2 regions of the Streptomyces spongiicola genome follow, and region 1 is predicted to be linked to the other one. Evidence: riboswitches for the same ligand, from Rfam matches in the RefSeq annotation. Region 1 holds a riboswitch; the other holds the start of a gene.

Region 1 (3,337 bases):
GCCGCTCCCCGGCCGCCCGGCCGGAGTGGGGCGGGCCCCCGGCCGCTGCTCCCCGGCCCCTCGGCCGCATGCGGCGGGACCTGCCCCGACGGCGGATGCGCGGGCGGATGCGCGGGCCGGTGCGCCGGCGGATCCGCCGGCCGGGCGCCCCGCCCCGGTCCGCACCTCTCACACCGCGGGCACGCAGCGCCCGTCCTCGGTGCGGTAGCTCCACCGCGCGCCGTCGCGCACCAACTCCCCGACCGCGCGGACGAACCGCTCGACGTGCTCGTCCGGCGTACCGGCGCCGAAGCTGACCCGGATCGCGTTGAGCGGCGCCCCCGCGCCCTCCGCCGGGCGGACCCCGGTCTCGCCCCGCTCGCCCCGCTCGCCCTCCGGGGCGCCGCACTCGCCGGGCTGCTGCGGATCGCCGCCCAGCAGCGTCCGCACCAGCGGGTGGGCGCAGAAGAGCCCGTCGCGCACACCGATGCCGTACTCGGCCGACAGCGCGGCGGCGAGGTGCGAGCTGTTCCAGCCCTCCACGACGAAGGAGACGACACCGACCCGGGCGGGGGTCCGCCCGCCGGAAGCCGACGGCGTGCCGCCGCCGAACAGCGACAGCACCCTGACCCCGGGTACCTCGGCCAGCCCGGCGAGGACCTTCTCGACGAGGTGCCGCTCGCGGTCGACGAGGGCGTCGAACCCGGCCTCCGTCAGCGCCCTGCACGCGGAGGCGATGGCATAGACGCCGATGACGTTCGGGGAACCGGCCTCGTGGCGGGCGGCGGTGGTGTGCCACTCGACGTCCACGCCGCCGCCGGCGCGGCGGGAGACCTTCCGCGAGGCGCCGCCGCCCGCAAGGTAGGGCTCGGCGTCCCGGAGCCAGTCCGCCCGCCCGGCGAGCACACCCGATCCGAACGGCGCGTAGAGCTTGTGGCCCGAGAAGGCGACCCAGTCGACCCCCAGCTTCCGGACGGAGACGGGGTGGTGCGGGGCGAGCTGGGCGGCGTCCAGCACGATACGCGCGCCGTGGGCGTGCGAGACGGCCGCCAGCTCGCGGACCGGCCACAGCTCGCCGGTCACATTGGACGCACCGGTCACACAGACCAGGGCGGGGGCACCGAGGTCCCGGCCGGAGAGCGCCGACTCCAGCGCCCTGACCGCCTGCTGCGGGGTGCGCGGGGCGTCCAGGTACGTCACACGCGCGTCCGTCCAGGGCAGCAGGGAGGCGTGGTGCTCGGTCTCGAAGACGAAGACCTCGCAGCCGCCGGGGAGCGCACCGGCCAGCAGGTTCAGCGAGTCGGTCGTCGACCGGGTGAACACGACCTGGTCGTCCTCGCGGCAGTCGAGGAACGCGTGGACGGTGGCCCTGCTGCTCTCGAACAGGTCGGTGGACAGCTGCGAGAGGTACCCGGCGCCGCGGTGGACGCTGCCGTAGTACGGGGCGTACGCGGCGACGTCGTCCCACACCCGTTGCAGGGCCGGGGCGCTGGCCGCGTAGTCGAGTGCCGCGTAGGTGACTTCACCGCCGGTCACGAGCGGGACGGTGACGTCCCGGCCGAGGACCGGCAGCGGGGCGCCGCAGCAGGGCGCATCCCCGGCGGCGGTGTCCGCGGCGGCGGTTCGCGCCGGCGCGGCCGAACCCGTGCCGGCGCAGGCAGGGACACAGGCACCGGCGCAGGCAGGGACACAGGCACAGGCACAGGCACAGGCAGGAGCACCGGTACCGGTAGAGACGCAGACGCAGGCGCAGGCACGAGCACCGGTGCCGGCAGGAGCAGCGTTGCAGTCGCAGGCAGGGACACGGGCAGGGACACAGGCGGAGGCAGGGGTGGCGGTGGTGCGGAGGCGCACGGACATGGCGGTGTCTCCCGGCGGTCGGGGGCGAGCTGGCGTGGGGAACCCGCACGGCGCGACGGCGGCACGGGGCGGCCGCTCCGCGTACGGGTGTTGCCTCGACGCACGCCTGGCGGCGTACGGAGGGGGGCGAGGGCCGACGGCCCGGGGCCGTGTCCGCTGGTCCGTCCGCCCGTCGGGCGGGCGGCGCTCACGGACGTGGCCTAACGCATTCGCTTGCTCACGAGAAGGCTCCCTCGAGGACCAGGACCCCAGGGATGCGACATTCACCGATGTCCGCGGGGTCCGCGCTTGCCGCAGACCTCGCTGCCTGCGGCCTGGTCTTCACCCGGGGCACCCCGCCACGGACGGAGGGTTGCCGGACAGCGGGCCGGGGCCGTCGTCGCTGTCACTCATGACCTTGGGAGGCATCCTGCCACAGGGTGCCCGGTGCGCAAGGCGCGGTCCGCCATCCGGACCGCGCCCGCCCCGCGCCCGCCGCGCCCGCCCCGCGCCCGCCGCGCCTCACGCGTGGCTCGCCGCCACCCACCGGTCCAAAGCGCGCCTGGCCGCGCCGGAGTCGATGGACTCCGCGGCCCGGGCCATGCCGGCCCTGATCTGCTCGACCAGACCGCCCTCGCCGTTCCCGAGCGCGGCGAGCGCCGCAGCCGAGTTCAGCAGGACCGCGTCCCGTACCGGCCCGCCCTCCCCGGCGAGGAGCCGGCGGGCGACATCGGCGTTGTACGAGGCGTCCGCGCCGCGCAGCGCCTCGACCGGGACCAGTTCGACGCCGACGTCCCGGGGGTCGAAGGACTCCTCGCGCACGGCGCCGTCCCGGACGACCCACACCCGCGAGGTCGCGGTGGTCGTCAGCTCGTCCAGGCCGTCGTCGCCGCGGAAGACCAGCGCGCTGGATCCGCGTGCGGCGAGCACACCGGCCATGATCGGGGCCATCCGGGCGTCCGCCACACCCGTGGCCTGAGCCCTCACCCGGGCGGGGTTGGTCAGCGGGCCGAGGAAGTTGAACGTCGTGCGGATGCCGAGTTCCCCGCGGGCCGCGGCGACGTGCCTCAGCGCCGGATGGAACCTCACCGCGAAGCAGAAGGTGATCCCCGCCTCGCCGGCGACCGCCGCGACCCGCTCGGGCGCCAGCTCCAGATTGACGCCGAGCTTCTCCAGGACGTCCGACGCCCCGCTCGCGCTGGACGCGGCCCGGTTGCCGTGCTTGACCACCTTCGCGCCCGTGCCGGCCACGACGATCGCGGACATGGTGGAGATGTTCACGGTCCTGGCGCCGTCGCCGCCGGTGCCGACGATGTCGACCGTCGCCCCGGGCACCTCGATCGTCCGGGCGTGCTCGTACATCGTGCGCACGAGCCCGGAGATCTCCTCGACGGTCTCGCCCTTGGCGCGCAGCGCCACCGCGAACCCGGCGATCTGCGCGTCGGTCGCCTCGCCCCGCAGGATCCGGTCCATGGCCCAGGCCGTCGCCTCCGCGCCCTGGTCGCGCCCGCTCAGCAGG
Region 2 (3,337 bases), 2.4 Mb from region 1:
CTTCCCCAACTCTATCGCGCTCAACCCTACAGAAACGCCCCCTCCGCAGAGCTTGCGGAGGGGGCTCTTCTGCTGACTCTGGGTGACGGTCAGCCGCCGGCCACCGCGGGGATGATCGACACGCCGACGCCGTCCGGGGTCGCCGTCTCCAGGCCCTGCTCGAAGCGCACGTCGTCGTCGTTGACGTACACGTTCACGAAACGGCGGAGCCTGCCCTGGTCGTCCAGGACCCGGGCCGCGATGCCCGTGTGGTTCTTCTCCAGGTCGGCGATGACCTCGGCGAGGGTTGCGCCCTCGGCCGGGACCTCGGCCCGCCCGCCGGTGTAGGTGCGGAGGATGGTGGGGATGCGGACGTTGACGCTCATACGAGGCCAGCCTCTCGGAAGGAGTCCAGGTTGGGGCGGATGACTGCGGACATACCCGTGGTCGGGGCCACCGCGTCGAGGGTCTTGAGGCCGTCACCCGTGTTGACGACCACCGTGGTGAGGGCCGGGTCGATCACCCCGGCCTCGATCAGCTTCTTCGCCACGCCGAGGGTCGTGCCGCCCGCGGTCTCGGTGAAGATGCCCTCGGTGCGGGCCAGCAGCTTGATCGCGTCCACGATCTCCTCGTCGGTGACGTCCTCCACCGCGCCGCCGGTGCGCCGGCAGATGTCCAGCACATAGGGGCCGTCCGCCGGGTTGCCGATCGCCAGGGACTTGGCGATGGTGTCCGGCTTCTGCGGCCTGACCACGTCGTGGCCGGCCTTGAAGGCCGCGGACACGGGGGAGCAGCCCTCGGCCTGGGCGCCGAAGATCCGGTAGGGCCGGTCCTCCACCAGGCCCAGCCCGACCAGCTCCTGGAGCCCCTTGTCGATCTTGGTGAGCTGGGAGCCGGAGGCGATGGGGATGACGATCTGATCCGGCAGCCGCCAGCCGAGCTGCTCGCAGATCTCGTACGCCAGCGTCTTGGAACCCTCGGCGTAGTACGGGCGGAGATTGACGTTGACGAAGCCCCACCCCTCGCCCGCCGGGTCGCCGATGAGTTCGGAGCAGAAGCGGTTGACGTCGTCGTAGTTGCCCTCGATGCCGACCAGCTCGCCACCGTAGACGGCGGCCATCACGACCTTGCCCTGCTCCAGGTCGTGCGGGATGAACACGCAGGAACGGAAGCCGGCACGGGCGGCCGCGGCGCCGACCGCGCCGGCCAGGTTGCCCGTGGAGGAGCAGGAGAGCGTCGTGAAACCGAAGGCGCGGGCGGCCTCGATCGCCTGGGCCACGACCCGGTCCTTGAAGGAGTGCGTGGGGTTCCCGGAGTCGTCCTTGACCCAGAGGCCGCCGGTGACGCCGAACTCACGGGCGAGGTTGTCGGCCCGGACGAGCCTGGTGAAGCCCGGGTTCAGATTCGGCTTGTCCGCCACGTCCGCGGGCACGGGCAGCAGCGGCGCGTAGCGCCAGATGTTGTCCGGACCGCTCTCGATCCGCTTGCGCAGTTCCTCGGGGTCGCCGCCCGGCAGGTCGTACACGACCTCGAGCGGCCCGAAACACGCCTCACAGGCGAAGATCGGACCGAGGGCGAAACGTTCACCGCATTCGCGGCAGGAGAGCCCGGAGGCGGGACCCAGGTCGACGGTGTCGGCAGAATCGGAAGTGGTGGCGACGGTCTGCACAGCCATGGAGGCGAGGCCCTTTCTCCTCATCTTCCCCGCGGCGCACCTCGCCGCGAGACGGAATTGGCACCTTCCCTAGCCGTGAGCCTCGGCCGCGACGCGCGACGAGATCGGCTGGAGGGTTGCCGGGGCTTCAACGGGCCGTGTCCCTCTGCCCCTCTGGATGAGCGGTATTCGGTTGTGTCCGCGTGGCGACCCCGACATGCATCGGCGGTCCGCGTTGTTCAAGACTGTAACCGAACCCCCGGACGCTTGAGACGACCGTCCGATCCGCGAGATGGAGATCATGTGCTGGAAGAGGTGGAGCGCTGGCTGGCCCGGCGGTCCTGGTCGGTGGCCGACCGCCCACTGGACCGGCTGCTGTCCGCCAAGCAGGGCACCACGGTCAGCGTGGTGCTCCCCGCGCTGAACGAGGAGGCGACGGTCGGCGAGATCGTCACCGCGATCCGGCGCGAACTGATGACCGGCGCGGTACCGCTCGTCGACGAGCTGGTCGTCGTCGACTCGGGGTCGACGGACCGCACCGCCGAGTCGGCGGCCCGGGCCGGCGCCCGGGTGGTGCACCGGGACTCCGTACTCCCGCGCGTCCCGGCCGTACCGGGCAAGGGCGAGGTGCTGTGGCGCTCCCTGCTGGCGACCACCGGCGACGTCGTCTGCTTCGTCGACGCCGACCTGAAGGAGTTCTCCGCCGGCTTCGTCTCCGGGATCGTCGGCCCGCTGCTGACCGACCCCGAGGTGCAGTTCGTCAAGGCGATGTACGACCGGCCGCTCGGCGACACGCCCGGCCAGGGCGGCAGGGTGACCGAACTGGTGGCGCGACCGCTGCTCAATCTGCACTGGCCGCAGCTCGCGGGGTTCGTCCAGCCGCTCGGCGGGGAGTACGCGGCGCGCCGCTCGCTCCTGGAGCGGCTGCCGTTCCCGGTCGGCTACGGGGTGGAGCTGGGCCTGCTGGTGGACGCGCTGCACACGGTGGGCCTGGACGCGCTGGCGCAGGTGGACGTGGGCGTACGGCGGCACCGCCACCAGGACGGCCAGGCGCTGGGCCGGATGGCGGCGGCGATCTACCGCACCGCCCAGCTGCGCCTCTCGCGTGGACACCTGGTCCGCCCGGCGCTGACCCAGTTCGAGCGCGCCGAGGACGGGTTCGTCCCGCGAACGCACGCGGTGGACACGGAGGAGCGGCCACCGATGAGGGACGTCCCCGAGTACGCGGCCCGGGCGGGACGGCGCAACACGGGCGCGGCGTAGCGGAGGAGCGGAGGAGCGCAGGAGCGGAGGAGCGCAGGAGCGGAGGAGCGGCGTGACACGAGCACGAGCACGAGCACGAGCACGACGCAGCACGGGCGCGGCGCGGTGCGACACGGGCGCGGCGTAACACGGCCCAGCCGGGATGATTGTCTACATTTCAGACTTATGGGCAATGTGAGATCAGAGGGCGCACGGCTCTCCCGTCCGGATCGGGCCGTGCCCGGCCGGGACCGGACGAGGATCCGCGGGCGCAGCAGAGGCAATCGGCCCCGGCTCCTCGGGGCCCTGGCGGTCGCCGCGGGGGCCGCGACCGCCACGACGGGCTTCGCGCCGGCGGCTCCCGCCCGGTCGGCGCCGACCCCCGACCTTGAGGTCACCAAGACGGCGTCGGCGCAGAGGGTCGCCCGTGGGGACACCCTCACCTTCACCATCACGGCGACC

What was found. Region 1 has a riboswitch for S-adenosylmethionine ahead of DDQ41_RS03405 (aminotransferase class V-fold PLP-dependent enzyme). Riboswitches for the same ligand answer to the same signal wherever they lie in the genome.
Region 2: linked by a shared signal. The riboswitch ahead of thrC (threonine synthase) and the one ahead of DDQ41_RS03405 (aminotransferase class V-fold PLP-dependent enzyme) in region 1 are both predicted to bind S-adenosylmethionine.

What each region holds. Positions count from the first base shown of each region.
Region 1 is NZ_CP029254.1:804,405-807,741, forward strand. Features, by position in the region: gene DDQ41_RS03405 (aminotransferase class V-fold PLP-dependent enzyme) at 169-1,839, opposite strand; SAM riboswitch class IV at 2,119-2,236, opposite strand; gene trpD (anthranilate phosphoribosyltransferase) at 2,341-3,337, opposite strand, start outside.
Region 2 is NZ_CP029254.1:3,181,796-3,185,132, forward strand. Features, by position in the region: gene DDQ41_RS13870 (MoaD/ThiS family protein) at 90-365, opposite strand; gene thrC (threonine synthase) at 362-1,654, opposite strand; SAM riboswitch class I at 1,672-1,818, opposite strand; gene DDQ41_RS13880 (glucosyl-3-phosphoglycerate synthase) at 1,937-2,896, shown strand; gene DDQ41_RS13885 (DUF11 domain-containing protein) at 3,062-3,337, shown strand, end outside.